3 regions of the Neptunomonas sp. XY-337 genome follow, and region 2 is predicted to be linked to each of the others. Evidence: predicted binding sites of a transcription regulator. Region 2 holds the regulator's gene; each other region holds the start of a gene.
What was found. The regulator sigma-54, encoded in region 2, starts transcription at its own class of promoters, with help from an activator protein. The targets are predictions, from matches to a motif close to TGGCACNNNNNTTGCTNT.

Region 1: fliE (flagellar hook-basal body complex protein FliE) is a predicted target of sigma-54. The motif match lies at 2,031-2,048, and genes of this name have one in related genera.
Region 3: nirB (nitrite reductase large subunit NirB) is a predicted target of sigma-54. The motif match lies at 3,027-3,044, and genes of this name have one in related genera.

The regions. Positions count from the first base shown of each region.
Region 1 covers NZ_SPLL01000003.1:296,708-301,349, forward strand. The annotation lists gene fliF (flagellar basal-body MS-ring/collar protein FliF) at 1-1,524, opposite strand, end outside; gene fliE (flagellar hook-basal body complex protein FliE) at 1,552-1,902, opposite strand; gene E4L36_RS08550 (3'-5' exonuclease) at 2,071-2,700, opposite strand; gene E4L36_RS08555 (DUF294 nucleotidyltransferase-like domain-containing protein) at 2,700-4,532, opposite strand; gene E4L36_RS08560 (sodium:solute symporter family protein) at 4,608-4,642, opposite strand, start outside.
Region 2 covers NZ_SPLL01000002.1:174,126-178,767, forward strand. The annotation lists gene E4L36_RS04430 (HPr family phosphocarrier protein) at 87-356, opposite strand; gene rapZ (RNase adapter RapZ) at 385-1,242, opposite strand; gene ptsN (PTS IIA-like nitrogen regulatory protein PtsN) at 1,256-1,711, opposite strand; gene hpf (ribosome hibernation promoting factor) at 1,730-2,020, opposite strand; gene E4L36_RS04450 (RNA polymerase factor sigma-54) at 2,067-3,578, opposite strand; gene lptB (LPS export ABC transporter ATP-binding protein) at 3,617-4,345, opposite strand; gene lptA (lipopolysaccharide transport periplasmic protein LptA) at 4,349-4,642, opposite strand, start outside.
Region 3 covers NZ_SPLL01000003.1:440,014-444,655, forward strand. The annotation lists gene nirB (nitrite reductase large subunit NirB) at 1-2,836, opposite strand, end outside; gene E4L36_RS09210 (ABC transporter ATP-binding protein) at 3,158-4,045, opposite strand; gene E4L36_RS09215 (ABC transporter permease) at 4,088-4,642, opposite strand, start outside.

The DNA of each region.
Region 1 (4,642 bases), on a different contig from region 2:
AGAGGCAAGCTCGCCGCTATCCAAACCCTCTAGTTCAGCAGCAACCCCTCCAGAACCATCAGCATCGCCATCGACTGGCGTTCCACCCGCCGCAGCTAAGCTTTTCATAATAGGCCGCAATACTGCGAAGATCAGGATAATCACTAGCAAGAAAGCACCCACTTTCTTTGCAATATCCCAAACGAAAGGCTCCATCCAGATTGGTACATCTTCATCTGTGATCGGCTGCTCGGGAACAAATGGAGAATTAATGACGTTAACGCTATCGCCACGCGCAGCCATATAACCGACGGCATCCTGTACGAGAATTCGTAGGCGCTGTAGCTCATTTTCAGTCCAAGGAGTTTTAACAGAATCCCCAGATGCTGCATCCACAGACACTAAATCATCAACCACCACGGCGACGGTGATTCGTTCAACTTTACCGCTCTGGTGTTTCGTGTAAGAGATAGAGCGGTCTAACTCAAAGTTGCGTGTCGCTTGCTTTTTCGAGCTGCCGGGCACAGGAGCGTTAGGCGCCGCCGCACCCTCACCGGCAACTTCAGGCACGGCAGTAGGACCTGGCGGCTGGTTCGATAGTGCGCCGGGAATTCCCTGAGCAGCCGCAACCCCAACACGGTTCTCATCTACAGTTTGCTCACTGCGTAACGCCGGCAGATCGGGGTTATACAACTCATCGGTTTGCTCAACGGAGGTGAAGTCCACATCCGCTGAGACCTCAGCGCGGAAACGCCCTTGCCCAACAACCGGTAGCAAAATACTGTTTACACGGTTTAACAGCGTCTCTTCGACTTTACGAGCATACTCAAACTGCTTGGCAGCCAGCACCACATCTTCATCTTCATCGCGCGTGTTAAGCAGATGACCACGCTGGTTGACGACAGTCACGTCTTTAACATCCAGCGCTGGAATTGAAGATGCGACGAGGCTAGCAATAGCAGCTACCTGTGTACGCTCAAGCTTACGTCCCGAGAAAAGCTCTAAAAAAACTGAAGCACTCGCCGGCTTCTGATCTCTGACAAAAACAGTTTCCTTCGGTATCGCAAGGTGTACCCGAGCACTACGTACTGCAACCATACTAGAGATAGTACGCGCTAACTCACCCTCTAACCCACGCCGGTAGCGGGCATTCTCCATAAACTGACTCACACCCAAGCTTTGCTCTTTGTCGAGCAGTTCAAAGCCCACGGTTTTATCAGCAGTGAAACCTTCGGATGCCAGTTTTAAACGGGCCTGATGAACATACGCTTCGGGCACCAAGACCGCACGCGCATCACCTTCAAATTTATAAGGAATGTTATAGAGCTTGAGCTGTTCGATGACTTCATTCGCATCGACAAACTCAAGATTGGAGAAAAGCACACGATAATCAGGAGCTTTAGACCAGAGCACAACAGCAAAACCGATCGCGATGCTGGCGGCCAATCCTACCATCAAGCCAAACTGGCGCAGAATAGTGAGCTTGCTAAAGCCCTCCATTAAACTTCCGGGCCCTGTTTGAACAGTGACAGTATTGTTATCCATAGCTGCTGTTTTTAATTCTTATCAGCCTTATACAGGCATTTTCATGATGTCTTCGTACGCTGTAACCAAACGGTTGCGAACCTGAGTCATAGCCTCAAAAGAGACCGATGCTTTCTGCAATTGAACCATAACCTGTGTAAGCTCAACGCTAGGATCGCCCTGCTCATATGCAGTCGCCATACGCGATGCCGTCTGTTGCGTTTCGTGAACCTTATCCACCGCGGTCTTTAAAAGCGTGCCGAACCCTTCCGTCTTTTCTACAGGCTGAGGCGCCATATTAGGAGTCAATTTATTGACATCCATAACACCTTGCTGTGCATCTGCTTTCATTGCACGCATCTGCATAAGAACACTATTGATATCAGCACGTTCGATCATAGCTAACCCAAGAATCGTCGGTTTATTGGCATTATAAGTAACTTTGCTTTGTAAACAAGCGTCAGAAAAACCTTTATCGTCATTATTATGGCGGTAAGAGCGGCGTTTTATCTTTCGCACCTATATAGAAAGCAAAAAGCGAGCCAAAAGCTCGCCTTTCTAAACCGACTAACAAGATACCTCAGGTGGATCTCCGTACTTCAAGCGCACATACATCAACGCAACCGTAATCGCATCTCCTAATGCAGTATGACGCTCCAACATGGGGATATCTAAGTGTTTCGAGATTGTGTCGAAACGCAGATCAATATTGCCCCCAACCGAGCGCCACTTGATAATGTCATGGTAAACATGAGATAGCTCGATTGCCTTGGAAGGTAAACCGAATCCGTAGCGCGGGCGGATAAATTTATCCAGCATGCGGATATCATAGTTAACGTAATAGCCCAGAATCGGCCGATTCCCTACAAAGTCCAGCACCTGGTTCAGCGCTTCCTCTAGCTCAATACCGTCGGCTAGGTCTTGAGCTCTTATCTTATGGACTTTAATTGACTCACCCGTAAGCGTTTTAGGTGGTTTCAACTTGATATCCAAGCGCTCACTCGTAAGCACTTTATTACCTTTAACCCGTACTGCGCCGATCGAAATAATATCGGCGTTTTTTACATCCAAGCCCGTCGTTTCACAATCAAGAGAAACCACTTCATCCCCTTGATACGGCTCGAAAAGATGAGCATAAGGTCCAGTCTTATGCTCTAACTTCTCTTTCATTCTTCTTATTGTGCGAGGAATTATCATTACCTGCCCCCTAAGTGGTATTTCAACTCAAGATGCTTCTTAAAGCCTTTAACGATATGAAACGCATCCCGTAAAAGGTCACGCTCCATCTTATTCAATGATTGCAGGTCGAGGGTATTAGGCGTTAGATCAACACCCGCTTCCTGTTCATCAGCGCGTTTAATTTGCTGGCGCAAACGCAGTTGGATGAACAGGCCTAAAGCTTCGGTTAAGTCCTTCGCATGGCGCTCTTCGATAACGCCTGCTTCCGCTAATGCTTCAAGACGCTTAAAGGTGTTTGTCGCCAATATACGATGTTCCAGCGCAATTGTTCTTACACCATGGACAATCGGAAAAATGCCACCTTTCTTCACATCCAATTGGCCTTTGTCCTTTAGGTTGCCGAAGAAAGTCAGCGGTGTATCAAAGTCCAATGCAACTTTCGCGAAGTGAGAGAAAAACAGGTCGTTATTTTTTAAAGACTTAAAGAACCAGTTACGCCCCGCTTTAAAGAGTGCTGGATTACCTGCAACAGGCTTAGCATCCACAGCAATCGCAAGGTTCATTTGGTCCTGCTCTTCCCAGCTCGATGACCAATCCGAAAGTTTTTGCGTCCAATCCCCCAATGAGTTCACCCATTCAGGATTTGATACCATGATATCTCCCGGACATTTCGGATAACCAAACTCTATAAGCTGCTTACTGAAGCGCTGCATCACTTCATGCATTTCTGGCCAAGCTAAGCCATCACGATAGATAAGCGCGTTGTCCTGATCTGTCTTCATGATCTGCTCACCGCGTCCCTCAGACCCCATCACGATCAAGCACACATGAGGCTGAATATCGGGTGGCACCATCAAATCAAATAGCTTGGCCATAATACGACCGTTCATCGCTGCGAGCAGATCCATCGCAAAACGCGTTTTTACACCGTGCGACACCAGCGACTTGATCAGCTTGTTTAAACCTTGCGCCGCCTGATGCAACCCCTCAACAGACTTAGCTCGCTCAATACGCAGGCCAATGACATGTGAATGGCTGGAGAAGAAACTCAACACATCTGTCAACTCGACAATACCGACCAACTCTTGACTCTTAATAACCACGATTCGCTCGATTTTCTGCTGCGTCATCATGATCAGAGCGTTAAACAGGTAATCATCCGGATCGATCGATATCAAACGGTACGAGGCAATCTCAGCCACATCAGCATCTAGAGGCAGTGAGTTGATTACCACAGCATCCAACAGGTCTGTACCTGTCACCATTCCGTAGCGCGAACCACGCTTTACCAAGACACAGTCAACATGTTTCTCGCGCATCATCTTGGTGGTCTCTGCCACAGATGTCCCTTCAACGACAATAAGGGGCTCTCGAATAACACCTTCACAGACCCTAGCGAGCATAAACTCCGCCATATCTTGGTCTTCGCTGTGTTGTTCCATGATTTCCGCTTTCGCCGCTAAATTTTGCGTGAAGTAGTCAGCAAAAAGGGAATTTGTTGCTACAAGGTCCAGTACGGTTTTAGTCGGAATAATGTGGCAAATAGTCTCCTCTACAGCGGTAAAGTCATGGATCGCTTTACCTTTAATAGCGGACCATCCACCGAAGTAATCCTCTTCTTGGTACTGCACGAAGACATGCTCTTGGCCATCATCTTCACCATCTACCGCCTCACTTTCAGAAACGAGGCCCTTGTAAATTACATACACCCCTTCTGGCACAGAGCCGGCCGCCATCAGCACCTCTCCCTTTTGGAAGTAGCCAATATCAAGGTTTTGCCGCAGCATGCTCTGCTCCTCCTCAGTAAGAAGGCTAAACGGCAAATTGTTCATATTAAATGAAGAAGGCATACGTGAATCTCCTTATACAAACAAAAAGGGCACACCATGTTTGGTATGCCCTTTTACTATCAAGATAGATATATCTTAGTGAGCGTGAGCTTCACCCGCACCACGAGGGA
Region 2 (4,642 bases):
CACACCCTCGGTTGACGAGTCAGTCCATCAAGATGTGCAAGTATAACCTATTGAAAAGCAAGCTTCAGTATTCGCGAAGACGAGTATTACTCTTCTTCATCGAAGCGATTGTTGATCAATGTCTCGATTGCTTCTAGCGCTTGAAGCTCATCACTGCCTTCGGCGCTGACGAGCAACGTGGTGCCTTTGCTTGCTGCTAACATCATAACGGCCATGATGCTTTTACCGTCGACCTCTCTACCGTCTTTATTGAGGCGGATATCAGCAGAAAAACGCGATGTGGTATTGATCAGTTTGGCTGCCGCGCGTGCGTGAAGACCGAGTTTATTGATAATCGTAATCTGTTTTTCAACCAACCGAAGTTCCTCTTTGGGTTGTCGTCACTTAGTTGAGTTCGCGGTGACGAATGCTGACATTATCCATTATGCCACTGAAGTGGCTATAGAGTTGCTCTGCAACGTAGACGGACCGGTGCTGCCCGCCGGTACAGCCGATCCCAATAGTAACGTAAGAGCGGTTGTTTTGGGTAAAGCTAGGCAGCCACTTCTCGAGATAAGCTTTGATATCGTCAATCATAGCGTTAACGTCGTCGGAGTCTTGTAAAAACAGTTGTACTGGCTTATCGCGACCCGTGTGTTGGCGAAGCTCTGGCACCCAATAAGGGTTCGGCAGAATACGCATATCATAAACAACGTCTACATCCATAGGGACGCCATGCTTGAAACCGAAGGATTCAAATTGTAATGAGAGCGCCTGATCTTTACGTTGCGCAACGCGCAGCTTAACAGTGTCTCTGAGTTCGTATAGCGATAGACGCGTTGTATCAACACGTATATCTGCCAAATCGGCTATTGGGGAGAGCAGGTTGTGCTCAAAATTGATTGCATCTGATAAGTTATCAACACGGTCAGCCAGCGGATGGCGGCGGCGCGTTGAGCTGTATCGACGTAGGAGTGTTTCGTGAGAGGCGTCAAGGTAGACCATCTCAACACTGATCTCGTTATTACGCTTAACTTGATGCCAGATATCGGGCAGTTTTTCTAGGTTGCTGGACAGGTTACGGGCGTCGATACAGACGGCAACCCGCTTGAGTTGAGCATCATCATCAGTGATGTGAGAGATCAGTTCCGGGAGTAACTTGGCTGGAAGGTTGTCAATGCAATAAAAACCAACATCTTCTAGTGCCTGTAATGCGGTACTTTTTCCTGAGCCTGAGCGGCCACTGATGATTACCAGTTTCATGGTCTTTGCTCAATTAGTTGAAGGTGGACTCCAAAATCTGCATCAATTCCGAATCGCTTGCGGCGCTGCGCATTTTGTTACGATTATCCTCTTTGCTGAACGCTTCGGCGAGTGCGCCAAGGGTGGCAAGGTGCTGATCACACGCATCCTCGGGAACCAACAAAAAAAACATCAGGTCCACTGGGCGGTTGTCAATCGCATCAAAGTCCACCGGAGTTGCTAAGCGGACGAACACACCGACGGCTTCTTGCAGACCGGGGAAACGGCAGTGGGGTATCGCTACCCCATCGCCGATGCCGGTACTGCCTAACCTTTCCCTGTTAATTAATCCTGAAAATACTGCTTCTTCAGCTAGGTCGCTGTGCGATTGGGCGAGATGCTCGCTGATAATCTCAAGCGTCCTTTTTTTGCTGCCACCCTCTAAGTTGTTAAAGACTCGATCAGATGACAGCAGGGATAAAATTGACATGTTAGGCAGATCTATTCGTTATTTGTGACTTTTCATTTTTTCTTTGTGCTTAATGATTTGACGGTCAAGTTTGTCCGTTAAACCATCCAGCGCAGCATACATATCTTCGTGCTCATTCGCAGCAAAAATTTCACCGCCAGCAACGTGCATATTCGCTTCGGCCTTTTGGCTCTGCTTATCGACACTCAGGGTCACCTGTACGTTGGTGATGTTATCAAAATGGCGCTCCAATTTTTCAAACTTTGTATGAACATACTCAGACAGTGCTTCAGTAAGTTCTACGTGATGACCTGTAATGTTAATTTGCATAGCTATCTCCTTTACACAACAGCAGATGTGCTGTTAACAGAACTCATTAAACCAAACGCTTTCGCTCATTAGAAGGCGCGATTCCCATCGCTTCTCTATATTTTGCGATCGTTCGGCGCGCTACTTGAATACCTTCTTCATCCAGAAGTTTGGCAATCTTGTTGTCGCTTAGAGGTTTGGCTGGGTTTTCAGCTGCAATTAGCTTTTTGATGACAGCACGAATGGCTGTAGAGGAGGCTGCACCTCCGTCACTGGTATTCACGTGGCTTGAGAAGAAGTATTTCAACTCAAAAATGCCCCGTGGAGTATGCATATACTTTTGGGTTGTTACTCGGGAGATGGTTGACTCGTGCATCTCGACCGCTTCGGCAATATCGTGCAACACCATAGGCTTCATTGCCTCTTCGCCGTGCTCGAAAAAGTCCAGCTGCCGCTCAACAATCTGCTGCGAGACTTTTAGCATGGTTTCATTGCGGCTTTGCAGGCTTTTAATAAACCAACGTGCTTCCTGAAGATGATTCTTGAGATACGTGTTATCGGCGCTGCTATCGGCGCGCTTGATAAGGCTTGCGTACTCGGTGTTGATTTTCAGTGTCGGCGAGGCATCGTTATTGAGCCGTACCGTCCACTCACCTTTTACTTTTTCCACAAAGACGTCGGGTATCACGTATTCAGCGGCAGTATTGGAGATATAAGCCCCCGGCTGAGGGTTGAGTGACTGAATAAGCGTGACTACGGCTTGTAATTGTGGCTCTTTCAAGCGCAAACGACGCATTAACTGGCGATAATCATGCGTCCCCAGTAGGTGTATATACTGGCGGCATAGCGTTAGTGCTTGAGCCAAAAGAGGCGGCTTTTCTGGTAATTGCTCCAATTGAATGGCAAGGCACTCGCCCAAATCCCTTGCTGCAACACCGGGAGGATCAAACTGTTGAATGCGTTTGAGTACTGCCTCAACTTCATCGAGTTCACTTTCCGCAAATTGCTCGGGTTGCGCTTTTTGTAGATGCTCTAAAATATCTTCGGTGGAGACGCGCAGATAACCAGCGCTATCGATACCATCAATGATGACTTCGGCAATCGCGACATCCGTTTGGCTCATTGGTGTCAGGTTGAGTTGCCATTCCAAATGATCTTGTAACGTCTCTTCGGAGGTGTCGTTAGACTCCATGAAATCATCGTCACGACTAGCCGCGCTGCTGGAACCGCTGCTTATTTGATAAGTGTCGTCCCACGATGAATCGGTGGCCAGCTCCTCAGGAATATCGTTGCTCCACTCCTCCTCAAAGGCAGGTTCAGCGTCTTCACTCTTGGCGCTAGCTTCTGCTGTTGCTTGAGTGGTCGCATCTTCACTGGGGGTGGTGAGCTCTTTAGATTCTGTTTCTGCCGCTGAGGCGTCGCTTTCTTCGCCTGTTTCTAGCATCGGATTACTCTCCAATGCTTCTTGGATTTCGTGCTGTAGGTCCAGGGTTGATAGTTGTAGCAGTTTGATCGCTTGCTGCAACTGGGGGGTCATCGTGAGATGTTGCCCCATTTTAAGCTGTAAAGATTGCTTCATAATTTTGTAGAACTACTCCGAAACAGCAAGATCGTCACTTAGAGTCTAAAGGTATCCCCAAGGTAAGCAGCTTTTACCTGTTCGTTGGCGAGAATGTCTTGCGGTGAACCGTGAGCAAGAATCACTCCTTCACTAACAATATAGGCCTTTTCGCAGATATCCAATGTTTCTCGTACATTGTGATCGGTAATGAGTACGCCGATGCCTCTGGATTGCAGGTGTTTAATTGTCTGCTTGATATCGTTCACAGAGATAGGGTCGACGCCAGCGAAGGGCTCGTCTAGCAATATAAAACTTGGCTCTGAGGCGAGCGCTCTGGCTATTTCGACACGTCGACGTTCGCCACCAGATAGTGCCATCCCTAGGCTATCGCGCAGATGACTTATATGGAACTCTTCTAAAAGGCTCTCGAGCTTTTCACGCCGTTGCGCAGCTGACAGTTCAGGACGCATCTCGAGAATGCCCATCAGGTTGTCGTGAACGCTAAGCTTGCGAAATATTGACGCTTCTTGAGGGAGGTAACCGACACCGCGACGTGCGCGCTCGTGCATGGGCATCGCTGTGACATCGTCGTTATCGATACGAATAGCGCCGTTATCGGCACCAATTAAGCCCACGATCATGTAAAAACAGGTGGTTTTACCAGCCCCGTTGGGGCCCAGTAAGCCCACGATTTCGCCGCTTGCTACGTTGAGTGATACATCGATAACGACACGGCGCTTTTTATATGATTTGGCAAGATGCAGCGCTTCGAGTTGTTTAGTCATCCGCTACTGCTTTCCTTTGGGCTGAATCACCATCTGAACCTTACCGCTGCCGCCATAGGCGTTTACGACAGCTTTATCCATCTGATACACAATCCGCTCGCCGGTGAAGTTGTCACGTGCTTGTTCCACGCGTGCTTGCCCTTTGATCGTAACGGTTTGCTTCGCTATCTCGTAAACCATGCTGTTGCCAAAGGCATCTGTGATGGGCTTATCCTGTGTTGGCTGCTGACGAAAGTTAGCAGGTTTTCCGGTGGCAACGATGCGACTCACGTCCCCATCTTTGCGAAACAGCTCAAC
Region 3 (4,642 bases), on a different contig from region 2:
AACACGATGCTAAAATCGAGGCCGCAACCGGCTTACAAATATCGCAACCGAGCCCCTGACCATGGCGGCTAATCAGATCTTGAAAGCTGCGAATACCTTCGACTCGGACAATGTTGTATAGATCCTCGCGGGTATGTGCGAAGTGCTCGCAAAGGTCATTGCTCACCTCTATACCCTGTTTGGTGAGCTCGGCATCGACAACGTTTTTCAGCATCGCAGCACAGCCACCACAGCCGGTCGCCGCTTTCGTAGCGGCTTTTACATCTGCCACGTTGAGAGCGCCCTCAGACACCGCCCCACAAATCTGGCCTTTGGTGACGTTAAGGCAGGAGCAGATCGTCGCGTTATCTGGCAGAGCGTCAGCACCCAGCACCGGCTCAGAGCCTTCAACCGAGGGCAAGATTAAGCTCTGTGGTTGCTCAGGCAGCGCCAAGCCGTTCAGCGCATATTGCAAGAGGGTGTCATAACGGCTGTTATCCCCCACCAGCACTGCACCGAGTAACTTAGTGCGATCTTCCGATACAACAATACGTGCATAGACCACCGCATCTTCGTCCCAGTAGCGATAGCTGATGCTACCAGGGGTTCTCCCGTGCGCATCGCCAATAGAGCCGACATCAACGCCCAACAGCTTTAACTTGGTGCTCATATCAGCCCCAGTAAAGGCTGCCGGTTGGCCAGCAATCGCGGCGGCTGCAGTCTTCGCCATTGTGTAGCCGGGCGCGACTAGCCCAAAAATCTGGTTATTCCAAAGCGCGCACTCACCTACGGCATAGATCGATGGATCAGATGTCTGGCACTGATCATTCACCGTGATGCCGCCACGCTCACCCACGCGTAGGTCACTCTCTCTTGCCAACGTGTCTTGCGGTCGTATACCCGCTGAGAAAAGAATCAGGTCGGTTTCAAGATAGGAGCCATCGGCAAAATTCATCCGGTAACGGTGCTGTTCACCCGCAATAATCTCTGCGGTGGCTTTATCACAGTGGACATCCACGCCCAGTTCAGTGATCTTCTGCTTGAGTAACTGCCCACCATCACGATCTAGCTGCACAGGCATCAATTGTGGCGCAAACTCCACCACGTGAGCTTTTAACCCCAACGACTTCAGCGCATTGGCAGCTTCCAACCCCAGCAAGCCCCCGCCCACAACCACCCCAACCTGAGCATCGCTCGCGCTGGCCCGTATGTTATCGAGATCTTCCAAGGTGCGATAAACAAAGCAGGCCTCACCGTCATTGCCCGGAATAGGCGGCACAAAGGGATAAGAACCCGTTGCTAACACTAATGTATCGTAAGGGAAGGTTTCCGATGCGGTGACCACGGCCTTGTTCTCACGATCAATACGCTGTGCCGCTTGGCCTAAATGAAGGTGCAGACCGGGTTGATCATAAAAACCCGGCTCAACCAAGCAAAGATCATCGTAACTCGCACCCGAAAAATACTCAGAGAGGTGCACCCGGTCATACGCGGCACAAGGCTCTTCGCAGAGTACGTGAACTTCAGTAGGGTCGCTCGCGGTGGCAACCAATTGCTCAACAAAGTGCTGCCCTACCATGCCGTTACCAACCACAACGATGCGGTGTTTCTGTTGCTCATTCATAGCTGCTTCCCTCTTATCTTCCGGTTGCAGTGACGCACGGCAAAGCGCCTCGCCAAACAGCAAGTGCTGCTTGCATGGGTTTAAATCCGTGCGTGCATTAAGTTGTTCGAAATACCACTGACCATGGCGGACATCGCCATAAAGTACAGCGCCGATTAGACGACCATCGCGCAGCCACAGCTTGCGATACTCCCGATGAGTCTGGTCGTGATAGACAAGAAATTCTGCGTGAGGCGGTGCGATATCCCCGCAAGAGAACAGCTCCACACCACTGATTTTTAATTGCGTCGCAACAGGCTGCTCTTGGTAAGCAGCCGGCTGGCCCAGCAGTACTTGGCTAAGTACCTGCGCCTGTTGCCAGATGGGTGCAACCAACCCGTAGGTGTGGTCGCCAAATTGGCAGCACTCGCCCAGTGCATAGATATTGGCATCAGAGGTACGCAGTTGCTGATCAACTACGATGCCGCGCTTAACGGTCAGCTCCGTGCTCGCGGCAACCTCACAGTTAGGCCGAATCCCAATCGCTGTTACCACTAACTCCGCAGCTAACGATAAGCCGTTGTCCAACTGCACAGACGTTACACACTCATCACCGACAAACTCGCTAACCTGCGCTTCCAACGCAAAACGGATACCGCGGGCTTCGAGTGTCTCTTGCAGCAGTTGGGCTGACTGGGCGTCTAGCTGCCGGTTTAACAGGTATCGGCTGCGGTGGACCAAGGTAACGTCCATACCTAGCCGACGCAGCCCCTCAGCCGCCTCCAAACCTAAAAAGCCGCCTCCCACAACCACCGCTTTACCCTGGTGCTGCGCATGTTGCTGTAGGTCATCCACATCAGCCAGAGTACGAAACCGATAGAGGTTGCCCAACTGCTCACCCGGCACGTTTAGCGCCAGCGGGTGAGAACCTGTTGCGATAACAAGCTGGTCGTACTCAAGTGTGCGCCCCTGGTCGCTAACCACATGGCGCGCTTGGGTATCGATCGCGACGATACGCTCCTGCTGATACAGGGCGATCCCTGCTGCGTCGTACCATGACGGCGTGAGCGTCATGATATCGCTGAGGCTCAACTCTTTACCCAGCAGCGGCGATAACAGCACACGGTTATAGCTACCGCCCGCTTCCTCGCCAAATACGCTAATGGCAAAGCGCTCAGGCGCGGCTTTTTGTAGTAGCTGCAGCAAGCGTCCACTCGCCATGCCATTACCGATGATAATCAGTCGTTGTTTCATTGCTCTTTCCAATAAAAAAGGCGCACGCACCACAGGCATTTAAACCTGTGGTGACGAACGCCTTTGTTCATCGCTGCCTAATTGTTATGTCCGAGGCTAACTAAAGCCGTGTTCAGTTCTTATTTTTATTGTGTTCGTTCTAGTTGTTTTAGGCGCTGTTATTATTTTTATATTGCGACTACACAGATCTTTAGCAGATGGTGTGCCAGATATTAAATGTTGTTATTTTTCAAATATTTAAAAAACAAAAAGGCCGTTCTAAACAGCAACCTAGGGCTGTTTTTGCACCCTTTCACACCATCGGTGCCATGATGGTGCAAACTATGCCGCTTGCTCCGTATCGTCGTTCGTTTGATTTGGTGTCAGCGCAAGGGTAACCGCCGCACCTGACGCGGGTTTAGTGCTTTGTTGCGCATCGGGGGAGCGCTGCTTCTCGTAGAGGAACTTCAGTACCTGATGACGATATTGGTTGTACTCGGGGTTATCTGCCAGCGCGATGCGATCACGCGGTCTCGGTAGATCGATATTAAGAATCTCGCCCACCGTTGCTGCAGGCCCGTTAGTCATCATGACGATACGATCTGAGAGTAGGACCGCTTCATCCACATCGTGGGTGATCATAATAACGGTGTTGTTGAGGTCAGCCTGAATCTCCATTAACGAGTCTTGCAGATGGGCACGTGTTAGCGCATCCAGTGCACCAAAGGGTTCGTCCATCAGCAGCACCGTTGGCTGCATCGCCAATGCTCTGGCGATACCAACCCGCTGCTTCATCCCACCCGATATTTCGTCGGGCCGTTTATCAAGCGCATGGTCCATATGCACCAATGCGAGGTTATGCTCAATCCAGTCGCGCATTTCCGCTTTATTCATCCGCTTACCAAAGACCTGCTTCACCGCTAACTCAACGTTCTCATAGGCATTCAGCCAAGGCAGCAATGAGTGGTTTTGGAACACCACAGCGCGCTCTGGCCCCGGTGAGTTCACCTCTTTACCGTCGAGCAAACAGCCACCTTCCGTGGCTTGGTAAAGACCTGCAATAATATTCAGCACGGTGGATTTGCCGCAGCCAGAGTGGCCAATCAGGGAGACAAACTCCCCTTTGTTGATCGTCAGATTCACATTACTCAGTGCTTTAAACGGTCCATTTGGGGTTGGAAAGTCGATATCAACTTGGGTTAGTTCAAGGTGTTTCGGAGGCTGAGACATAACCTTTCTCCTTTTAATTCAGCAACATTTTCAGCAACGGTATTAGCGCAGCACTGCACTCTTATCCCACGACACTTTGCGTTGCAGCATCAACATACAGCGGTCTAATAGGAAGCCGATCAAACCGATCACCAATACAGCCACCATAATGCGGCCTAGCGAGTTTGAACTGCCGTTTTGAAATTCATCCCATACAAATTTGCCAAGGCCCGGATTCTGCGCCAGCATCTCAGCAGCGATCAGTACCATCCAAGCAATACCCAATGACAGACGCAGGCCAGTGAAGATCATGGGAATCGCAGAGGGCAACACGATTTTCATCACATGAGTGAGCCAGCTAAGACGCAGTACCTGCGAGACGTTTTGTAAGTCTTTACTGATTCCCGAGACACCCACCGCCGTGTTCAATAAGGTTGGCCACAAACAGCACAGCGATACCGTCACCAACGAGGTGATAAAGGACTTCGCGAACATCGGGTCTTTACTGACATAAACCGCACTGACAACCATGGTTACTAGCGGCAGCCACGCCAATGGAGAGACCGGCTTGAAAAGCTGAATCAGTGGATTAAATGCGCTATACAAAGTCTGATTAAG